4 regions of the Bacillus sp. HSf4 genome follow, and region 1 is predicted to be linked to each of the others. Evidence: riboswitches for the same ligand, from Rfam matches in the RefSeq annotation. Region 1 holds a riboswitch; each other region holds the start of a gene.

Region 1 (5,557 bases):
GGTGCATCCTCTCATTAAAAAGCTTTTTCCTTTCATTCCCTCAGGCATCGCTTGGGCAACGCGGAGAAGCATTTTTTTCAAAGGCGACGGAATCCGTTCAAACGGTTTTAATGACAGCGGTTCGCGGTAAATGTTATATCCGCCGAACAGCTCATCCGCCCCTTCTCCGGAAAGGACGACCGTCACCTGTTTTTTCGCTTCCTTCGCTACAAAATACAAAGGAATCGCAGCAGGATCGGCAAGCGGATCATCCAAGTGCCAGACGATTTTAGGAAGCTCGTTCATGTATTCTTCAGGAGAAATGACGGCGCTGAAGTTTTCCAAGCCGAGCTTGTCCGCGGTTTCTTTCGCAACGTCCACTTCGCTGAAGCCTTCATGTTCAAACCCGACCGAGAATGTTTTCAAATTCGGATGAAACTGTTTGGCCACAGACACGATAAAGGAAGAGTCAATTCCGCCTGAAAGGAATGAACCGACAGGCACATCGCTTCTCATATGGACTTTGACAGAATCAAAAATCGCGTCCCTTACTTCCTGAACAAGCTTTTCTTCTTCCGTCTGCACCGGCTTAAATTGAACTTTCCAGTATGTTTTAAATTGAAGATCTTCTCCGGGACGAATCGTAAACTGCTGACCCGGTTCCACTTTTCGCACCTTTTTGTCAAGCGTTTCAGGCTCAGGCACGAATTGGAAAGATGTATATTGCTGAAGGCCTTTTTCGTTAAATTCCAGCTCAGCACCGACAGGCATCAGGCTTTTTCGTTCTGATGCAAAATAAACATGGCCGTCCGTTTTTGTAAAATAAAGCGGCTTAATGCCAAACGGGTCGCGTGCTCCGTATAAAAGCTGTTCTTGTTTATCCCAGATTAAAAAGGCGAACATTCCCCGCAGTTTTGATGCAGCCTCCTGTTTATAATGGCGGTAGGTCGCAAGCAAAACCTCGGTATCGGAATCGGTCTGAAATTGATAGCCTTTTGAAAGAAGCTCATCTTTCAATTCTATATAGTTATAGATTTCTCCGTTAAAAATAATCCAGTAGGAATCATCTTCATATGACAGAGGCTGTCCTCCGTTTTCAACATCGATGATGCTCAGCCTTCTAAATCCGAAGCCTACATGCTCATCATGATAGTACCCATCATCGTCGGGACCGCGGTGTACAATCAATTCATTCATTTGTTTAATCAGTTCTTCCTGGCCTGCCGTCTCGGATGATGGGCGATGATTGAATACCCCTACAAATCCACACATAGTATTGCCTCCGATTTTTTTAAATTTCATGCAGAGTAAGATCTGCTTCTTGATTAGACATGTATTTAAAGAAAAACGTTTCAAAAAACTTGAAAAACGAGCATATTGCCCTCATTGTTTTCAATAAAAAAACAAACATATGAAACCTGTTTTTCAAGTTTCAAAAGCGTCCCGTATCCGTCGCGAAAAAGAAAGCCGCTTGATTAAGCGGCTATGCGGTTGTTATTCTCCTAGCGCCTCTTTGCGAAGCTGATCTGCTTTATCCGTGCGCTCCCAAGGCAGATCAAGATCAAGGCGTCCAAAATGTCCGTATGCTGCCGTTTGTTTATAAATCGGACGGCGCAGGTCAAGCATCTTGATAATGCCGGCAGGTCTTAGATCAAAGTTTTTGCGAACCACTTCAATCAAAGTCTCTTCGCTCGCTTTTCCCGTACCGAATGTATCAATCGAAATCGATACCGGCTGAGCGACGCCGATCGCATAGGCAAGCTGAACCTCGCATGACTCGGCAAGTCCTGCTGCGACGATGTTTTTCGCTACATATCTGGCAGCATAAGCGGCAGATCTGTCAACTTTTGTCGCGTCTTTCCCGGAAAACGCGCCGCCTCCGTGGCGGGCATATCCGCCGTACGTGTCGACAATGATTTTCCGGCCGGTCAATCCGGCATCTCCCTGCGGACCGCCGATGACAAAACGTCCTGTTGGATTAATGAAATATTTCGTGTTTTCATCGATCAGTTCTTTTGGCACAACCGGATTAATGACATATTCTTTCAGGTTGCGCTGAATCTGCTCAAGCGTAATCTCCGGATGATGCTGTGTAGAAATCACGATTGTATCGATGCGAATCGGTTTATTGTTCTCATCATATTCAACGGTTACTTGAGTTTTTCCGTCCGGACGCAAGTATGGAAGGATTTCCTCTTTCCGAACTTCCGTCAACCGGCGGGACAATTTATGAGCAAGGGAAATCGGCAGAGGCATGAGTTCCTTTGTCTCGTTGCAGGCAAAGCCGAACATCAGGCCTTGGTCTCCGGCTCCGATCGCTTCAATTTCTGCGTCGCTCATGTCACCTTCACGCGCTTCAAGCGCCTGATCGACACCCATTGCAATGTCAGGAGACTGCTCGTCTATAGATGTTAATACTGCGCATGTTTCAGCATCAAAGCCGTATTTTGCGCGAGTGTATCCTATCTCTTTAATCGTTTCGCGTACTGTCTTCGGAATATCCACGTATGTGGATGTTGTAATTTCACCGCTTACCAGCACCAAACCGGTTGTTACAGATGTTTCGCATGCGACGCGTGCATTCGGATCTTTCTTTAAAATTTCGTCTAATATACTATCCGAAATCTGATCGCAAATTTTGTCCGGATGGCCCTCTGTAACTGACTCTGAAGTAAATAACCGACGATTTTTGCTCATGTTTATATTTCCTCCTGTATATGAAGATCAGCCGTGATCTTAATGATGATACGGAACCCGTCCCTTTTACATGATATGACGCACCGGGGCATCATGACCTCTCACTTTGAAAGAATTTCCATATTTCTTATTCTTAACGAGATCCTGAGCCGATATTCCCCTTTTGCAGGCGGCCTTTCCTGATCGGCTTCCCGGCTGCATCCCTTCACGTCCTGTGAAAAACGCCCAGTACCTTCGTCCTGCTTGATACTCGGCTAAAACCTTTCACGTCCTGTGAAAAACGCCCAGTACCTTCGTCCTGAAGGCATTTTTTTTAGCAGTTTTTGTATATGGATTTATGCAATAAAAAAACCTTTTCCTATTCTCTGAGGAAAGGGTCTGGTATTGCGTGCCTTTCACTCTTATCGCTCAAGGTATTCGACACCTTGCATCAGGTTAGCACCATAGTGTTCTCAGGAACTGTTTTACATCCTTTATATAGAGAGAAACCGGTTGCTGGGCTTCATCGGGCCTGTCCCTCCGCCAGCTCGGGATAAGAGTATCCGCTCAATGAAATATCTTATCTTAAAATGGCTTGTCATGTCAATATCGGTCAAGATAAATTTGGAACAACTCTTTGAAGAAAAAACCCGAACGAAATTGCAGAAAACAGTATAGACTATAAGAGTAAATGTGTTATACTATTTCTACATTAATGTTATACACATTAAAAAACACGCAAAGGAAGGTTTTTTATGAATTCTGTAGATTTGGCGACTGACTTGCAAACATTATTAACGGGTGATAACGTCCAGTTCAATTTATCCGTTCCGCATCTTGTTGAAAAAATCCTTCACCGCAAAGAGGGGGTCTTGACATCATCAGGAGCCGTACGGGCGACGACCGGTACATATACCGGCCGTTCTCCAAAAGACAAATTCATTGTTGAGGAGGAAAGCTCAAAGGAAAAGATTGACTGGGGCGCCGTAAACCAGCCGATTTCAGAGGCCGCTTTTGAAAGGCTTTACACAAAAGTCGTCAGCTATTTAAAGGAGCGCGACGAACTGTTTGTGTTTGAAGGATTTGCGGGTGCAGATGAAAAATACCGCCTTCCGATCACTGTCGTCAACGAGTTCGCCTGGCACAACCTGTTCGCGAGACAGCTGTTCATCAGGCCTGAAGATCATCATCAAAAGCCGGCTGAAGAGCCTTTTACGATCCTTTCCGCTCCTCATTTTAAAGCCGATCCGCTCCTTGACGGTACAAGATCGGAAACATTTATCATCGTCTCATTTGAGAAGCGCACCATATTAATCGGAGGAACCGAATATGCCGGAGAAATGAAAAAATCGATTTTTTCGATTATGAATTTTCTTCTGCCGGAACGAAACATTCTGCCGATGCACTGCTCTGCGAACGTCGGCGAGGAAGGGGGAACCGCTCTCTTCTTCGGTTTGTCAGGCACCGGAAAAACGACCCTTTCGGCAGATCCGAAGCGGAGGCTGATCGGCGATGACGAACACGGCTGGTCAAGTACAGGTGTATTTAATATTGAGGGCGGATGCTACGCAAAATGCATCCATTTAAGCGAAGAAAAAGAACCGCAGATTTATAGAGCGATCCGCTTCGGCTCCGTTCTTGAAAATGTCGTCGTTGACACTGAAACCGGGGAACCGGATTACTCTGACAGCTTTTATACGGAAAATACTAGAGCCGCTTACCCGATAGAGGCGATCGACAACATTGTCAAACCGAGCATCGCGGCACACCCGCAAACCATTGTATTTCTGACGGCGGATGCGTTCGGCGTGCTTCCTCCGATCAGCAAACTGACGAAAGAACAGGCGATGTATCATTTCTTGAGCGGATATACGAGCAAGCTTGCCGGAACAGAACGCGGCATCACCTCTCCTGAAGCGACTTTTTCAACCTGCTTCGGCTCGCCATTCCTCCCGCTCCCGGCCCATGTTTATGCAGAAATGCTGGGACGCAAAATTGATGAGCACGGCGTCAGCGTATTCCTCGTCAACACAGGCTGGACCGGCGGAGGCTACGGCGTCGGAGAGAGAATGAGCCTGGCTTATACGAGAGCAATGGTTCAAGCCGCAATTGAGGGTGAACTGGATCATGCAGACATGAGAACGGACCGGATTTTCGGTCTGCATACGCCGATACACGTTCCGGGTGTTCCCGATCAGGTGCTCGAACCGGCAAAAACTTGGGCGGATGAAAAAGCGTACGAAGAAAAAGCAATTCTTTTGGCAAACGAATTTAAAAAGAACTTTAAAAAGTTTTCTAATACCGGCGATATCGAAAAAGCCGGAGGTCCTCTGATCTAAAACCAATAAGCAGCAGCGCAAGATCTTGCGCTGCTGTTGTTTGAAAATAAAGACTTTTTTCATTTTTAACAAAAGAAAGTTTTCATATGATAATATGATAAAAACATTTGTATACTTCAGGAGGACATATCGATGAAATTTGGATTGCTGCCGAGAATTATCACGGCAATTGTTCTTGGTGTTATCGTTGGAAGCTTTGCTCCGCTTTGGTTTGTCAAAACCGCCGCAACGTTCAATGACATTTTCGGAAACTTTATCAAATTTGCCATTCCTTTTATTATTATTGCTTTTATCATTCCGGGCATTGGACAAATCGGACGCGGAGCTGGAAAAATTCTTGGCCTTACAGCCGGTATCGCCTATGCGTCAACCATTATCGCGGGGCTTTTGGCCTTTCTCGTCGGCTCAAACCTGCTGCCCGCCATCATTTCCGGACATCAGCTGCAGGAATTTAAAAATCCGGAAGAAGTGCTGCAAAGCGGATTTTTCACGATTGAAATGACGCCTTTCATGAGCGTGATGAGCGCGCTGATTTTCGCTTTCATCATGGGTATCGGAATCGC
Region 2 (5,557 bases), 970 kb from region 1:
CTCATCCATCGTCTTCAAACGTCTGACAAAGCGGCTGTCATTCAACTTTTCGATCAGAAGTTGCAGCACTTTGACCTGTTTGCAGGGATCTTTCACCCCCAGTACAAAAAAACAATCGATATCCACTTCCTGATCTTCTGTCCCCATATGGATGAACGGCAATTTTTGGTCATTTTTCACAACCGCGATAAAGGCCTGCTTCACGTGCCTGGCATCGGTATGGGGAAGACCGATGCTAAATTCCGGAAGCGCCAGCCCTGTCGGATATTGCCGTTCCCTCTCTATGATCGCGCCTGTAAACGACTTTTCGACATATCCCAATTGCTCTAATGCACAACCGATTTCTGTTAGCAGTTCAGACGGCGTTTGTGCATGGATATCGGTAAAAATGAGTTCTTCCTTGAATAAATCAGCTTCATTCACCTTCTCCACCCCCTTCCCTCAGAAGACAGGCAGATACGATCGAGGACATCTCTTTTTGTCTGTGCCTTCCATATCTTCGCTGAGTCATTCAAAAACAAATCGTTCAAATGCAGAAGAGTAGGTACATGATGATGTTCATCTTCGGGAGCCAGCACGACAATCGCTTTTGCAGCATTTCCGTCAGGCATGACCACACGGTGCCTGCATATCAAAATGCTGAAATCCTCATGCACCACCCCATCGTCCGGCTTCGCGTGCGGGAGATAGATGAACGGGCCAATCATCATTCTGCGGCTTTCCTCCGCAAACAGTTCCGTCAGCCGCCGCTTATAATTTTCATTGATGGACCCCCTTAACTTCATGGGCTTAATCGCTTGTTCAAGCGCTTCTTCCCAACTCATGTCCCTTTCAGTAAAACCGATATGGTCTTCTGAAAATGGGAACAGCTTTTCACCTTTAATGCGATCGTCGTTTGCACATGCAGAAGAAGATGATTGATTAAAGAAAGACATGAGTTTCTCTTGCACAGCCGGATAATCCTTTTGATCGATATAATCTTTCAAATGAAATAATAATTCGCGCGCCTTTTTTTCACTATCTTGTTCTATATATTTTTGAATCTCTTTTTTTAATAAGAAGCGATCTTTCTCATTTAAAATCGGATCGACTAAAAACGTTTTTTTCACAGTATTTAAAGGGACGGTTGAAAAAATAAAATCCACCTTTTGTTCGTGTTCTTTAAAATTCCGCTCCGCATATGCGCCAATGAACTGAAAATGGGGAAACATTCCTTTTAATGTTTCAAGGAGAAGCTTTGATACAGAAATTCCGTTCCGGCATACAACCAAAGCTTTAAAGACAAAATCCGCTTCTCCTTCTGTCTGATGAATCCAGGCCTGTACAATCATCGCAAGATAAGCGACCTCTTCCTGCGAGAGCGGCAGCCCGATAACCTTTTCGATCGGAAAAACGGAATTGCTGACGATGGAATAGACGGATGGAAATTCGCCGATAAATTGATCCTTTAATGGATTGTCGATGTTCAGCCCCATCTTTATTCTGTAAACCGCAGGCCGCAAATGGAGAAGCAGCCTATGTTTAAGCTCTTCTTTCTTCATTAAATCTGTCGCCAGCTGTCCTTCAAGCACATCGAGGAATTCATGGACGCAATTCACCAGATCCCCGCCGCTTGAAAGATCAAGTGCAGATTCAAGCTTGTTGGATGACAGCACCTGAAGAGACAAATACAATTTATCGTTTTCACTCAGCTCGGTCATACCCCAAAATATATTTTTAAGACACTGATATTCCTTTGTATGGATGAGGTCCGCCTCTTCAAATTCAAGCGTCCACTCCCGCCTGCATTCCTTGATCCGCCTGATCAGCAAGTAGAGGACGATCGGTAAATCTTCAATTTGTTCGTCAGTCAGCGAAATCTTCAATTCTTTTTCCGCTTTCATTAAGCGTTCTTTTAAAAGGAACAGCTCATTTTGATCGATCAGCCCTTTCCGCTCCAATAAGGCGGCGCCGGCATCGCGAGTCAGCAGTTTTTTCGTCTCAATGACCAGCTTTTTGCGAATGCGATACTCAGAGCCGATCAACTGATAACCGTCTTTTCTCGAATATTGCAAATCCAGCGATTCGTTTCGCAAAGATTCCTTGACGGCCTTCATATCATGGAGCATCGTATTTTTGCTGACCGCTGCAAAGTCAGCCAGCTCTTTTAAAGAATCACGGGCCGGATTTGTGGAGAGTTTAATGACGATCAGGCCCGTTCTCAGTTCCGGCGGAATGTAGTCCAGTTCAACAAATGTTGCCTTTTTCAGCATGATATAAAGGTATTCCCGCGTTTTGTCAGAGATCAAAATGCGGCCGTCTTCTCGGGTAATTTGAATCAAATCCAGCTTCTGCTTGCCAATGTAGTCATTCAGCTGTCTAATATGGCTGCAAATTGCACTTTTATTTTGGCTGATCTCTTTTTCGATCCAATCGACCGTAGAAGAACGATTCATCACTAAATGCTGAACAACGTCTTTTAATTTATTTTTCATCTAATCCCCCCTTCTATCCCGAGACCTTAGTTCTATTATATTTTTAAAGCGACCGGAAATATGGTAGTTGAACACAATTTAGAAAACGCTTTCAAATATCGATTGTGATCATCTTTTTCTGTTTCCGGGATATGATAAATATCTGAAGAAATACCGCCTGAAGGCAGTTTGTCGAAAACCCATTGATCCGGTGTTTTTCCCACAATCTATAAATCAAAGATGTTTAAAATGGACCATTTGATTCATACGTATTTTGCAAACCTGGAATTGAAAGATAACACACTTCAATATGAAGCCTTTGATGCATCACCTTGTTGAACGTTCTCACAACTGCTTTTCAGAAAAAATCACACCTTGAGTCGATTTAATATCATTCAAGGCCATAGACATTTATACGATGCTGTCCAATCCGAAGACATCAAGCAAACCTCGAATGGAACGAATGGCTGCAGAGGAAAATGAAAAATATCAAACGGTATGGAAAAATACCTAAACAGAGAGATTTTTGCCAAATACCATTGACATTTTCATAAAAAGTATTAATATTAAAATTATTATAAAAATCGCATAAAAAAGGTTTTCCTTATCAAGAGTGGTGGAGGGACTGGCCCTGTGAAACCCGGCAACCGCTGTCTATGACAGAATGGTGCTAAATCCTTAAGAGCGTATTCGCGTTCTTGAAGATAAGGAGGAGATTGTCTATCAAGCTCTTCCTTATCAGGAAGAGCTTTTTTATGTTACCAAAACAGAAAGAGGGATCAATCATGACAAATCCAGCAGCTGAACTGTCACAAACGCCAAATCAAAAAAAGGGGCCGTACCGGGCTGATCAAGTGGGCAGCCTTTTGCGGTCAGAACCTGTGAAAAGAGCGCGCCTTCAAAAAGCGTCCGGTGAAATCACCACTGAACAATTGCGCGAAGTCGAGAACGAAGAGATCAAGCGCATCGTTGAAAAACAAAAAGAGATTGGGCTTCAAGCCGTGACAGACGGCGAATTCCGCCGCTCATGGTGGCACTTCGACTTTCTGGAGGGCCTTGACGGTGTAGAGGGTTATACAGCGGACAAGGGAATTCAATTTCACAATGTAGTAACAAAACCGCGCGGCATAAAAGTGACCGGCAAAGTCGATTTTACGAATCATCCAATGCTTGACGATTATCGTTTTCTTCATCGTATTGCCGGAGACCATACGGCGAAAATGACAATTCCGAGCCCGAATATGCTGTTTTTCAGAGGAAAGCTTGATGAAAGCCCGTACGCGGATCTGGATGAGTTCCATCATGATGTGGCCCAAGCTTACAAAAAAGCGATCGACGCGTTTTATGATGCAGGCTGCCGCTATCTGCAGCTTGACGACACAGCTTGGTCCGTATTTTTCTCTGAAAAGGGACACGAACAAATCAAAGCGTTCGGACGCCAGCCTGATGAACTGCGTGAATCCTTCGCCAAAACGATCAATGAAGCGCTTGACGGACGCCCTGATGATTTGACCGTCACCATGCATATTTGCCGCGGAAACTTCCGTTCGACATATGTGGCCTCAGGCGGCTACGACGCGGCCGCGGAAACGATTTTCGACGGACTGAACCTTGACGGACTCTTCCTGGAATTTGACGATGAACGCTCCGGCGGGTTTGAACCGCTTCGTTACGTCAAACGGAAAGATTTACAGATCGTCCTCGGCTTAATTACTTCTAAGTTTGGAGAGCTTGAAGACCCTGCAGCCGTCAAGCGCCGTATTGAAGAAGCTTCCCGCTATGTTGATCTGAGCCAGCTCTGCCTGAGTCCGCAGTGCGGCTTCGCTTCAACGGAAGAGGGAAACCTTTTAACGGAAGAACAGCAGTGGGAAAAACTGCGCCATGTAATTGACATTGCAGAAGATGTGTGGAAATAAAAACACGCGTTTGAGACATACCGTAATCGGTATGTCTCTTTTTTTTGCCCGCGTTTTTACAATTTAAAAATCCTTCTTGATTTGTTCATAGTTTGATCATATTTGGCTTCTATAATGCATGTAAGTGAGGTGACCGAATAATGGAAAAGAAAAGGAAAATTGATATCTTTCTTGTATTGATTCTCGCATTATCTGCATGTTTAAACCTTTACGGCATCTGGAATAACGACACAGACAACGCCTACTATACGGCGGCCGTTGAGAGTATGACCCAAAGCTTTCATAATTTCTTTTACGCATCTTTTGACCCGGCAGGCTTTGTAACGGTTGATAAACCGCCTGTCGCATTATGGATTCAAACACTGTTCGCTCTCGTATTCGGCGTGCACGGCTGGAGCGTCGTTCTGCCCGAAGCGATTGCTGAAGTGATCTCTGTATCACTCTTGTACTTTATTGTAAAACCGACCTTCGGAAAAACGGCGGCAAGAATAGCGGCTCTCGTGATGGCATGTACACCGATTGCCGTTGCCGTCAGCCATACAAACAACGTTGACAGCATTCTCGTCCTTTGTTTGATGATCGCAACATGGATGTTGTTTAAAGCCGTCCGCAAAGGAAAAATCGGATGGCTGCTCGGAGCCTTCTGTATGGTCGGCGTCGGCTTTAACGTCAAAATGCTGCAAGCTTATATGGTATTGCCTGCATTCATGCTATTTTACCTGATGGCAGCAAAGACGACGATTCGCAAAAAAATCGTTTCCCTTATCACAGCAGTTATCGTTCTGGCAGGTGTTTCCGTTTCCTGGGCGGTCATCGTCGACAGCCAGCCGGAAAGTTCGCGGCCTTATATCGGAAGCAGCCAAACCAACTCGGTACTGGAGCTCGCTTTTGGCTACAACGGAATCCAGCGTCTTACCGGACAAAACGGTTCAGGCGGAGGAGCTGCTTCTGATCAAGAGCAAAAGAACCAGCAGCAGGAAACACCACAGCAACAAAACGATAGTTCCGATAACAGTTCGGACTCAGAAACTGAACAAATGACTCCGCCAAGCGGAAGCGAGATGCCTTCAGGCGGACCTGGCGGCCAAATGGGCGATGTCCAAAACGGCGGCGGTCCCGGAGGCGGCGGAAACGGTGCAGGTTCTTTCGGCACAGGAACACCCGGGCCACTGAGATTGTTCCAATCTG
Region 3 (5,557 bases), 270 kb from region 1:
AAGATGAGTATGCATTAAATGTGCTGACCTCTGTCGATTTTCCGGCATTTCACAGGCGCTAGCTGGAACATTCTTTTAATTTCTCGGTCAATGTTTCATTTGTTTGAATTCTTCCATAGCCTGCAAGACGAGCGTGACGGCTTGGCTCATCGCCGCTCCCCCGCCAAATGCCGCGGAGACCCCGACGGCTTCAAGAATTTCTTCTTCCTTCGCTCCGCTGTCAAGGCAGCCTTTGATGTGATAGATGATACAATATTCGTCCTGGGTGTTGATGCTGATCCCGAGTGCAATCAATTGCTTTTCTTTTTCGCTCAGGACACCCTTTTTAAAGCATTCTTGAGTAAACTCGTTGTACTTTGTGGCAATGCCCGGCATTTTTTCTGAGAAGATGCCGATTCCCGCTTTATATTCGTGCAGGGCGGATTCGATGATGCTTTCTGATTCATGCTGGTTCACGCGAATTTCCTCCATTTAATATGTAGATTTTCTCTTTATTATGGACAACTTTATGCACAACATACGAGAAAAAACCCCGGTTTGCTCACAAACCGGGGTTTCACTTTTATTCTGTTACAGGAAGGACTGAGCCTTCATATTTTTTATCGATGAAATCTTTGATTTTGTCAGAGTGCAACACTTCAATCAGCGCTTTGACTTTCGCAGAATCTTCGTCACCTTTGCGAACAGCGATGATGTTCGCGTAAGGATTGTCTTTTGGAGACTCAAGCTCAATGGCATCTTTTTTCGGATTCAGCTTGTTTTGGATCGCGTAGTTCACGTTGATGAACACGGCGTCTGCTTCATTGCTGTCATATGCTTTTGCCGTCATTTCAGGTGCAACATTGTTTTTGATTTTCAGGTTTTTCTTGTTTTCCGTAATATCCTTCACTGTTGCGTCCACTTTTTTAATGCCTGATTTCAGCTTGATGAGACCGGCATTTTCCAGCATTGAAAGCATGCGGCCCTGTTCAGCGGCGTTATTGCTCATGATGATCGTCGCACCGTCAGGAAGATCTTTCAATGATTTATACTTTTTAGAGTAAATCCCGAATGGCTCAAGATGGACTGCACCGACATTGACTAAATCGTAGTCTTCGTTTTCTTTCATTTCCTGTTCAAGATAAGGAACATGCTGGAAATAGTTTGCATCAAGATCTTTTGAAGCGAGCGCTTTGTTGATCAGTTTGTAATCGGTGAATTTCTTGATTTTAAGCTCATAGCCTTTTTCTTTTAACAGCGGTTTTGCCTCTTCAAGAATTTCGGCGTGCGGCGTCGGCGTCGCTCCGACTGTGATCACTTTGCTGTCTTTATCTCCTTCGCTGTTCGATGACCCGCATGCGGCAAGTACGCCGGCAAAAATGATAAGTAAAGCCGTTAATAACCCTTTTTTCACTTTCGTATCCTCCCTAACGTTTGTCTAGTTTATTTGTTATAAAATCCCCAATAAATTGGATGATAAAAACGATAGCCAAAATAAAAATCGTTGCAATGACGATAATGTCATTATTGTTCATTTGAAATCCATCGACATATGCAAGGTTGCCGAGTCCGCCGGAGCCGATCGCACCGGCCATGGCTGTGGAACCGATCAGCGCAATCGCTGTTACAGTAATACCGGAAATCAAAGCCGGCATCGATTCAGGCAGCAGCACTTTGAAAATGATTGTCGATGTTTTCGCACCCATTGATTTCGCCGCTTCAATCACACCTTTATCGACTTCGCGGAGGGCGATTTCCACAAGGCGGGCATAAAACGGTGCCGATGCGACGATTAATGAAGGCAGCGCCGCATTAGGACCCAAAATCGTTCCCATGATAAATTTCGTAAAGCTGAGCAATATGATAATTAAAATAATAAACGGAATCGACCGGAACACATTGACAACAGCCCCGATTACCGCATTAATCGGTTTGTTTTCCCAGATGTTTCCTTTTGAAGTTAAATAAAGAAGCAAACCGAGAAGCACGCCGATGATAAATGCAAACAAAAGCGAAATCCCCGTCATATAAACCGTTTCATATGTCGCGTTCCACAGCTGCTCCATGTCTACATTCGGAAACAGTTTTTCAAACACTTGTGATCACCTCTGCTTCTACCTGCCGGCTCTTGATGAATTCGACCGCTTTATTGACCTCATCCAAATCGCCGTCAACATGGATGAACAGCGAACCGTAAGCACCATCCTGCGTCTGCGAAATTTTCCCTTGCAGAATGTTGACTTCAACATCAAATGTTCGGATGATCTGCGTCATCAGCGGCGTTTCGGCTGCTTCGCCGACAAATGTAAGCTTAATCGTCCGCCCGGTTTTCGTTTCTTCAAGGAAATGCTTCAAAGTTTCCTTCGTTTCTTCCGGTTCGGTCACCTGCTGGACAAAGCGCTTGGTCATGTCTTCCTTCGGCTTTCTGAAGACGTCCAATACGTCGCCTTCTTCAACAACTCTGCCGTTTTCCATGACAGCGACTCTGTGACAGATTTTCCGGATGACATGCATTTCATGTGTGATCAGGACAATCGTCAACCCGAGCCGTTCATTGATATCAGACAGAAGACCCAGGATCGAGTCAGTCGTCTGCGGATCAAGCGCTGAAGTCGCTTCATCACAAAGGAGAACTTTCGGATTGTTTGCGAGCGCCCTTGCGATCCCGACGCGCTGCTTCTGTCCGCCGCTCAGCTGTGAAGGATAGGCGTTTTCCTTCCCTTCAAGGCCGACGAGCTTGATCAGTTCAGCGACTCTTTTCTGCCGTTTTGCTTTGCTGACGCCGGCGATCTCCAACGGAAACGCAATATTGTCGCGCACCGTTCTTGACCATAAAAGGTTGAAGTGCTGAAAGATCATGCTGATTTCTTTTCGCGCATCTCTCAGCTTTTTCCCTTTAATTTCGCTAATCGTTCTGCCCGCTACTTCAACTGTGCCTGAAGTGGGCTGTTCTAGTCCGTTCAAGAGACGGATCAAGGAGCTTTTACCGGCTCCGCTATATCCAATAATTCCGAAGATTTCACCTTTTTTGATCGAAAGGGTGACATCCTGGACGGCATTGACATCTCCATGCTTTGACTGATAAACCTTTGAAACACCTTGAAGATTTATCAAAGCCACCACCTGCTTTCTTGCTCTATTCTTTGAGGTCCAATCATATTATGAAAAAAAGCCTTTCTGCACACATGAGCAGAAAGGCTTTGAAAGCTTGGGCCTTTCTCTCATCTTTCAAAGCTTAACGCTTCGTGTGAATTGGCACCATTTCAACATCTGTTGATGGTTGCCGGGTTTCATAGGGCACTTCCCTCCACCTCTCTGGATAAGAGAAACATATATTTATTTTTTGATTATTATGATCGGAATTCTTACAGTAGAATATCATGCAAAAAAATAGTTGTCAACTACTTTTCGTAAGACAAACGGCCTATCCGATCTGATGAACAGATAAAAGAGGCGTGCTGAACGTCCGCCTCCCCCCTTGTCTGCCTTAACACGGTGAAAGTGTCTAATTTTCAACATTTGGAAAGTTTATAATTGAAGGTCGCTGTTTTTGAAGAAACCGTCTGTCAGCCATAAAATCGCTTCGAGCTTCAATAAAGCTCTGAAGGAGCCTTTAACCTTGACGGTGCCGCGCTGTACGAGCTGCTGCAGGGAAATATCTCCATGAAGAAGGTCGATAATCTCGCTTTGCTCTCCAAAAAAAGTCAAGTGAGCTTTTTCCACAGGAGTAGATTTTTCCATTTCCCCCTGTTCGTTGATCGCTAACGTAAAAGCTTCTTTTTCTCCTTGAAATGTAATCAGCAAAGCTGTTGTGGATAATAGAGGTTTTAAAAAAAGAGACCGATCCTCTCTTTCTATCAATCCTGTTTTCTCCAACTGTATAACCTCCTGTAAATTGGTCATACTTACAGATTCTCTGTATACAGCGGGAGTCCTTTATGAATTGCTCGACAAGTTTTTGCGGGTTATTTCCCGAGAAATATGTCAAAAATACCCTTAATCAACAGCATTTTGTTTAATTGTCTCATATAAATAGGAAACGGAATGAAACGCATACCCTTTTTTGACGATCCGTCCGTTTTGATAAAGAATAAAACACGGCACACTTTCAATCTCATGCTGTTTGGCGAATGACGGGGAATAATTGAGATTGTTTTTATAGAAAGGGATGTCGGCGAGCATTTCGTCAACAACCTCCAGCATTTTTCCAGCCAGCTGGCACGTTCCGCAAAACGGCGTGTATAAATAGAGGACACATGTCTTCTGCTCAAGCTGTTTTAATTCTTGTTCCTGAAGTTCCTGCATAGGTTTTACACACCTCATCATAAAAATTTGCTATGCACTCGTATGTTTGACCGGAACAGGATCTCCGCTACATGGCGGCTCGGGGCTGCAGCGACTTCTTTATAGACTTTGTCAATGTATAAATGGGACGCTTCGGGCAGTTCCCTTTTGAGCTGCCGGCGCAGCTTTTCCCCGGATTCATCGGCATCAACCAGTATGTAAACGTCTTTATCATACAGGTTCTCGGCGAATTCATCGAGCTTTGTCTGGCTGATCGTTCCGTTTGTGCAAATAATGTCAATGGGTTCTTCAACGACATGTTTGACTTTCAGTTTATCGGACTTTCCTTCGACGATCATGACTTTTTCGTTTTCCGGCATATGGATCACCTTTGAGAGAAAAATAGATTTTTCATAAAAAAAGGCAGTGAGTATTCACCGCCCGGCCTTTAACACCAGCCTTGCTGGTCATCACAGTCCACATATTTTGCATCCGGTTTGCTTATCGTATCAGCCATTTTGTAAAATTTTTGATCTTGGAATATATATCCAGATTTCAGCTCGTATTGATCCATACCGGTCATCCGGCCGATCGGTTCGTTTTCATGGTACAGATGCATGCCGCCGCCTTTAAAATGGCCTTTCACATGCTCTGTAATATCAATACGCTCTTTTTTCAGCGTCAATTTGGACACCCCCTCTATGCTATAGCGTGTCCAAATGAGAGGCTGCTATCCTAAAGTTTTAGTCTTCTTTGATCATTTCATCATATTGTTCGGCAGTCATCAAGCTGTCGATTTCTGATGCGTCAGACGGTTCAACGACGATCATCCACGCTTTTTCATACGGTGATTCATTGACAAACTCAGGGCTGTCTTCGAGTTCCCCATTCACTTCAACCACTTTCCCGTTGATCGGGGCGTACAATTCTGAAACGGTTTTAACAGATTCAACGCTTCCAAATGGCTCGTCCGCTTTGATTTCGTCTCCGACTTCCGGCAGCTCGACAAAAACGATGTCCCCCAGCTCAGATTGCGCAAAATCAGTAATTCCGATTCTGACTTTGCCGTCTTCGGTTTTGACCCACTCGTGTTCTTCAGAATAACGCAGTTCTTTTGGTGTGCTCATGGCTACCCCTCCATAAAGTGTTTTAAATCGTCCTACATTGAAGATATCACATCTTGATGCATTATAACCAGTATGTCTTAAACTGATCTTCCTTAAAACCGACTGTTACCTTCCGGCCGTCTGTCGTAATCGGACGTTTGATCAGCATCCCGTCGGAAGCAAGCAAT
Region 4 (5,557 bases), 1.7 Mb from region 1:
GACAGCCTTGATCCAGACGTTCCGCCGTTTTTCATATCGTTCATTTTGCACGTTCACACAGCTTTGATCTGCGAGAAGCGCGACGGCGGCAGCATCCTGCACCGCTTTAAAAAGGCTGACATACATATGGTCCTGGTAGAGATTCAGCGCTTCGATCACAGAGGCGTTTCCGACCGCAAATCCGACTCTCCATCCCGCCATATTGTAGGTTTTGGACAGCGTATAAATTTCGATCCCGGCTTCCTTAGCGCCGTCTGTTTGCAGAAAGCTCACCGGCTTTTGGCCGTCATAGCCGATCGCCCCGTAGGCAAAATCATGAACGACACAAATGCCGTGCGCTTTGGCAAACCCGACGGTTTCTGCAAAAAACGCCGGTGTGGCCTGAGCTCCGGTCGGGTTGTTCGGATAGTTCAAATACATCAGCTTCGCTTTTTCTTTTAGCTCAGAGGGAATGTCGCTGTAGTCGGGCAGAAAATGATTGTCCGCGGTAAGCGGCATCGTTTCCATCTTCGCTTTGGCCAGCTCAACACCCGACCAGTAATCCGGATATCCCGGGTCGGGAACGAGCACGGTATCCCCCGGATTTAACAGGCATTGCGGCAGCTCTACAAGGCCCGCTTTTCCGCCGAACAATACGGCAACTTCCCGCTCAGGATCAAGGGAAACACCATACTCCCTTTGATAAAATTCGGCTGCCGCCTCTTTCAGCTTGCGGCTCCCGCGAAAGGAAGAATAGCGATGATTTTCAGGATGATGCACGGCTTTTGCCATCGCTTCAACAATATGATCCGGTGTCGGCTGATCAGGGTTTCCCTGGCCGAGATTGATGACATCATGACCCGCTGCCATCTTTTCATTCACCTTTTTGACCAGTGATGCAAAAAATTGTTCCGGAAGCTGTTTCAGCACATCAGAAAACTCAAATTTCATTTTTTTCACCCGCTTTGAAAAATTCTTGAAATGATAGTCCATCATCATATATTGTTAAAGGTAAATTGTAAAGCAAAAAATGAGGTGAATAAGAGTGAAGCGGACGATTTCCTGCCTGCAATTCGATATCGCATACGGCAATCCTTCGGAAAATCTCAAAAAAGCGGAGCGGCTGATCGAAGCGGAAAGCCGGCATGCGGATATCCTCGTTCTCCCCGAGCTTTGGACGACAGGCTATGATTTAAAAAAACTCGATGAAATCGGCGACGATGAAGGCGAACAAACGAAAGCATGGCTCAGGAAAACGGCAAAGGCCAACCTTGTCCATATTGTGTGCGGATCAGTCGCCGTCAAGAAAAAGGACGGCGTATACAATACGATGTATATCGCGGACAGACACGGGCAATTGATCAAAGAATACAGCAAAGTCCACCTTTTTCAGCTGATGGATGAGCATCTCTATTTATCCGCCGGTTCCGCCGACGGCGGCTTTGAGATTGAAGGCACACCTGCCGCCGGTGTCATCTGCTATGACATCCGTTTTCCGGAATGGATCAGAAAACACACCTCAAAAGGAGCGGGCATCCTCTTCGTGGCGGCGGAATGGCCCCGGCCGAGGCTTGATCATTGGCGGAGCCTTCTAATCGCGAGAGCTATTGAAAACCAATGTTTTGTCGCCGCCTGCAACTGTTCGGGGAAAAATCCGGAAAACGAATTTGCCGGCCACAGCATGATCATCGATCCGCTCGGACGGGTTCTTGCAGAAGCAGGACACGAAGAAACGGTCATCAGCGCCGAAATCGATCTTAAGGACATCGAAAAAACGAGAGGGCACATTCCGGTTTTTGAAGACATCCGCAAAGATTTATATTAAAAAGTATTGACAAATAATCAATGATACTGGTAACATGTTCAGCAACTGACCGAACTGAAATTTCAAAATTTTATATTGATTTCTCTTATCGAGAGTTGGGTGAAGGACTGGCCTTATGATCCCAACAGCAACCGACCGTAATACCATTGTGAAATGGGGCGCGAGCATTTTGCGCCGCTAGGGCACGGTGCTAATTCCATCAGATTTGCATTCTGAGAGATAAGAGAGGCGTGCGCGACGATCAGCCTCTTTCTCTCGATGAGAAAGAGGCTTTTTATTTTGTTAACGACTTTGAGGGGGAATTTTAAAATGACCGTAACGAAAACCGCAACCTACGAAATCCTGACAGAAAGCTCTGCGGCCGCGCTCGCCGTCCGGCTCGGACTTTTTTCAAGCAAAAGCACTTTGACATGCCGGGAAATCGGCGACGGCAACCTGAACCTCGTCTTCCGCGTGTATGATCAGGAGCAAAAGAAAGGCTTGATCATCAAGCAGGCCGTTCCGTATGCGAAAGTCGTCGGCGAAAGCTGGCCGCTGTCATTGGACAGGGCGAGAATTGAAAGCAGCGCACTGATCCGGCAGGCTGAGCACGCACCACACCTTGTGCCCAAAGTGTATTACTCGGATACAGAGCTGGCCGTCACCGTGCTGGAGGATCTGTCCCATTTGACAATCGCCAGAAAAGGACTGATCGAAGGGTACGATTATCCGCATTTGTCAGAGGATATCGGTGAATTTCTCGGAAAAACGCTGTTTTACTCGTCTGACTATGCATTGGATCCAAAAGTAAAAGAGCGTTTGTGCAAGCAGTTTATCAATCCTGATTTATGCGACATTACAGAAAACCTTGTTTTCACAGATCCATTCTTCGACAATGAAACAAATGATTTTGAGGAAGAGCTGCGCGGTGAAGCGGAGAAGTTATGGGGCAATGGTGCCTTGAAGCTTGAAGCGGCAAAGCTGAAAAAGCGTTTTATAACCTCGTCGGAAACGCTCATTCACGGCGATTTGCATACCGGAAGCATTTTTGCCGGTGATGCCGAAACGAAAGTCATCGATCCTGAATTTGCATGTTACGGTCCGATCGGTTTTGATATCGGCCAGTTTATCGCCAATCTGTTTTTAAATGCTTTGGCCCGCGAAGAAAACAGACGCGGCCCGCTGTACAGCCATGTTGAAACCGTATGGAACACATTCAGCCGCACATTCAGCGAAGCATGGGAAAAAGACAGCCTTGATCAGTACAAACACGCGCCCGGACGACTGGAAGCAACACTGAAACAAGCGCTGGAGGACGCCGCCGGCTTCGCCGGCTGCGAACTGATACGCCGGACGATCGGGCTTGCCCATGTCGCCGATCTGGATACGATCGCCCCATTTGACAGACAGATCCGGCAAAAAACGCTCGCATTGAGAACAGGCGCGGCATTAATTGAAAAACGCAGCAGTTTCCGGACGCCTAAAGATATCATTGAAGCGTTTCAGAGCTTGCTTTAGGGAGTGACTAACATGCCAGAACAATTTGCAGTTCCCCGCTCTGTGGAGTGGACAGAAACATCGGTAAAAATTTTAAATCAGCAAAAGCTGCCCGAGAAAACGGAATATCTCAATTTGACGACACAGGAAGACATCTATGATGCGATCCGGTCGCTGAAGGTGCGGGGAGCTCCGGCCATCGGCATCACAGCGGCGTTCGGGCTTGCGCTTTGCGCCCAACAAATCGAAACGGCGGATGTTTCCGAATTCCAAAGAAAGCTTGCCGAAATCAAAAATGTGTTAAACGGCGCGAGACCAACAGCCGTCAATTTATCATGGGCCTTAAACAGGCTGATGAAAAGCGCTGAAGGCGCCCGGTCTGTGAATGAAGCAAAAACCGATCTCATCCATGAAGCGATTCAGATTCAGATTGAAGATGAGGAAACATGCCGGCTGATCGGGCAAAATGCTTTGCAGCTGTTTAAATCCGGTGACAATATCATGACGATCTGCAACGCCGGATCGATCGCGACAAGCAGATACGGAACGGCTCTTGCCCCGTTTTATCTGGCCAAAACAAAAGATCTTGACCTTCATATTTACGCCTGTGAGACGAGGCCCGTCTTACAGGGCGCGCGCCTGACGGCATGGGAACTCATGCAGGGCGGGATCGACGTCACGCTGATCACCGACAGCATGGCCGCACATACGATGAAAGAAAAAAACATTTCTGCTGTCATTGTCGGAGCAGACCGGATCGCAAAAAACGGAGACACAGCCAATAAAATCGGAACCTATGGGCTGGCGATACTCGCCAATGCCTTTCAAATTCCGTTTTTCGTTGCCGCTCCCCTGTCAACTTTTGATATTTCGATTTCGTGCGGAGACGCCATTCCGATTGAGGAACGCGATCCAGATGAAGTCAGACAGATCGCAGGGACACGGATCGCGCCGCAGGAGGTGCCTGTGTTCAATCCGGCTTTCGATATCACTCCGAATCATCTGATCTCGGGGATCATTACAGAAAAAGGGATCATCACAGGCCATTATACAGAAGAAATCGAAGCGCTTTTTTCCGCTAAAGCTAACGTGTAGGCAGCTTTAGCGGATTTTGATGAATTTCATAATGTCTTTTTTTTGTTCTTTTGTCAGGACATGCAGTTTGACGAACAATTCGGTGTAGCCGACAATTTTTTGCGGGCGGTTTGTTTTCATTGATTCGTCCTCCTTTTTTACCAAGACCAACATTTTTAGCTTAATAAAATTATATGTCGCCGACAAAAAAAAGCAACGGCGCGCTTGCATTATTTTCCTTTATAAGGAATGTTCTCGAGCTCAAGCAACACCGCTTTTTTATCTGTTTCATTTCCCGCATACCCTGTCAGCGTCTTGTTTTTTCCAATGACGCGGTGGCAGGGAATCAAAATCGGCAGCGCGTTTTTTTTGTTTGCTTGGCCGATTGCCCGGACGGCTTTCGGATTTCCGATGGCACAGGCAATATCGTGGTAGCTTCGTGCTTCACCGTAAGGAATGGACTCCAGCGCTTTCCACACTTTTTTCTGAAAAACCGTCCCCTCCTGATCGATCGGCAGTGAAAAGGTTTGGCGCTCGCCCCGGAAATATTCTTCAAGCTGACGCTTCGCATCCAGCAATAGCGGCGTTTTTTTGGGCATGAGCTCTGCATCTTTTTCCCGCAGATTCTCCAATTCCTCCTGATTCAAAAGCACATGTGTAATGCGGCCGTTCTCCTCGACGATATATGCTTGTCCAAAGGGCGAACTGAACTCAATATAAAAACTCACGATGTTATAAAGCCTCCTCCTCATGCTGTTGTCTGATCGGAAGTGTCAGGTGAAAGGTCGTGCCTTTTCCCTCCTCACTTTCGACCTCAATTTTTCCTTTGTGTTCTTCAATAATTTTATAGCTGACCATCAGGCCAAGTCCAGTGCCCCGTTCTTTTGTTGTATAAAAAGGCTCGCCAAGCCGCTTCAATTTGTCTTCCGTCATGCCGATCCCTTCGTCGGCAAGCGATATGAGGATATGATCGTTCCCCTTCGGCTTGATCGACACATAGACATTGCCGCCGTCCGGCATTACTTCGATCGCATTTTTCAAAATGTTGATAAAAACCTGTTTCAGCTGATTCGGCTCGCAGTAAATCAGCGGAATTCGGCCGTCACAGGTGAGGTGCATCTGCACATTGTCCAAGTTGGCCTGCGCATGCAGAAGATCCATTGTATCCTGCATAATTTTGACGACATTTTTTTCTTCGTACAT

Evidence for each region. Region 1 has a riboswitch for S-adenosylmethionine ahead of metK (methionine adenosyltransferase). Riboswitches for the same ligand answer to the same signal wherever they lie in the genome.
Region 2: another riboswitch for S-adenosylmethionine. It lies ahead of P3X63_RS21660 (5-methyltetrahydropteroyltriglutamate--homocysteine S-methyltransferase); the one in region 1 lies ahead of metK (methionine adenosyltransferase).
Region 3: another riboswitch for S-adenosylmethionine. It lies ahead of metN (methionine ABC transporter ATP-binding protein MetN); the one in region 1 lies ahead of metK (methionine adenosyltransferase).
Region 4: another riboswitch for S-adenosylmethionine. It lies ahead of mtnK (S-methyl-5-thioribose kinase); the one in region 1 lies ahead of metK (methionine adenosyltransferase).

Annotation. Positions count from the first base shown of each region.
Region 1 covers NZ_CP120679.1:3,223,915-3,229,471, forward strand. The annotation lists gene asnB (asparagine synthase (glutamine-hydrolyzing)) at 1-1,251, opposite strand, end outside; gene metK (methionine adenosyltransferase) at 1,474-2,676, opposite strand; SAM riboswitch class I at 3,075-3,215, opposite strand; gene pckA (phosphoenolpyruvate carboxykinase (ATP)) at 3,411-4,994, shown strand; gene P3X63_RS16605 (dicarboxylate/amino acid:cation symporter) at 5,127-5,557, shown strand, end outside.
Region 2 covers NZ_CP120679.1:4,197,047-4,202,603, forward strand. The annotation lists gene P3X63_RS21650 (PTS sugar transporter subunit IIA) at 1-423, opposite strand, end outside; gene P3X63_RS21655 (BglG family transcription antiterminator) at 420-2,474, opposite strand; SAM riboswitch class I at 3,055-3,164, shown strand; gene P3X63_RS21660 (5-methyltetrahydropteroyltriglutamate--homocysteine S-methyltransferase) at 3,209-4,369, shown strand; gene P3X63_RS21665 (glycosyltransferase family 39 protein) at 4,510-5,557, shown strand, end outside.
Region 3 covers NZ_CP120679.1:3,498,430-3,503,986, forward strand. The annotation lists gene P3X63_RS18205 (carboxymuconolactone decarboxylase family protein) at 88-471, opposite strand; gene metQ (methionine ABC transporter substrate-binding lipoprotein MetQ) at 563-1,393, opposite strand; gene P3X63_RS18215 (methionine ABC transporter permease) at 1,407-2,075, opposite strand; gene metN (methionine ABC transporter ATP-binding protein MetN) at 2,068-3,093, opposite strand; SAM riboswitch class I at 3,198-3,305, opposite strand; gene P3X63_RS18225 (SCP2 sterol-binding domain-containing protein) at 3,508-3,855, opposite strand; gene P3X63_RS18230 (thioredoxin family protein) at 3,976-4,284, opposite strand; gene P3X63_RS18235 (toprim domain-containing protein) at 4,302-4,643, opposite strand; gene P3X63_RS18240 (YusG family protein) at 4,712-4,948, opposite strand; gene gcvH (glycine cleavage system protein GcvH) at 5,007-5,390, opposite strand; gene P3X63_RS18250 (arsenate reductase family protein) at 5,452-5,557, opposite strand, start outside.
Region 4 covers NZ_CP120679.1:1,529,578-1,535,134, reverse strand. The annotation lists gene P3X63_RS07830 (pyridoxal phosphate-dependent aminotransferase) at 1-930, opposite strand, end outside; gene P3X63_RS07825 (carbon-nitrogen family hydrolase) at 1,025-1,804, shown strand; SAM riboswitch class I at 1,887-2,030, shown strand; gene mtnK (S-methyl-5-thioribose kinase) at 2,114-3,301, shown strand; gene mtnA (S-methyl-5-thioribose-1-phosphate isomerase) at 3,314-4,375, shown strand; gene P3X63_RS07810 (methylated-DNA--[protein]-cysteine S-methyltransferase) at 4,585-5,082, opposite strand; gene P3X63_RS07805 (PAS domain-containing sensor histidine kinase) at 5,087-5,557, opposite strand, start outside.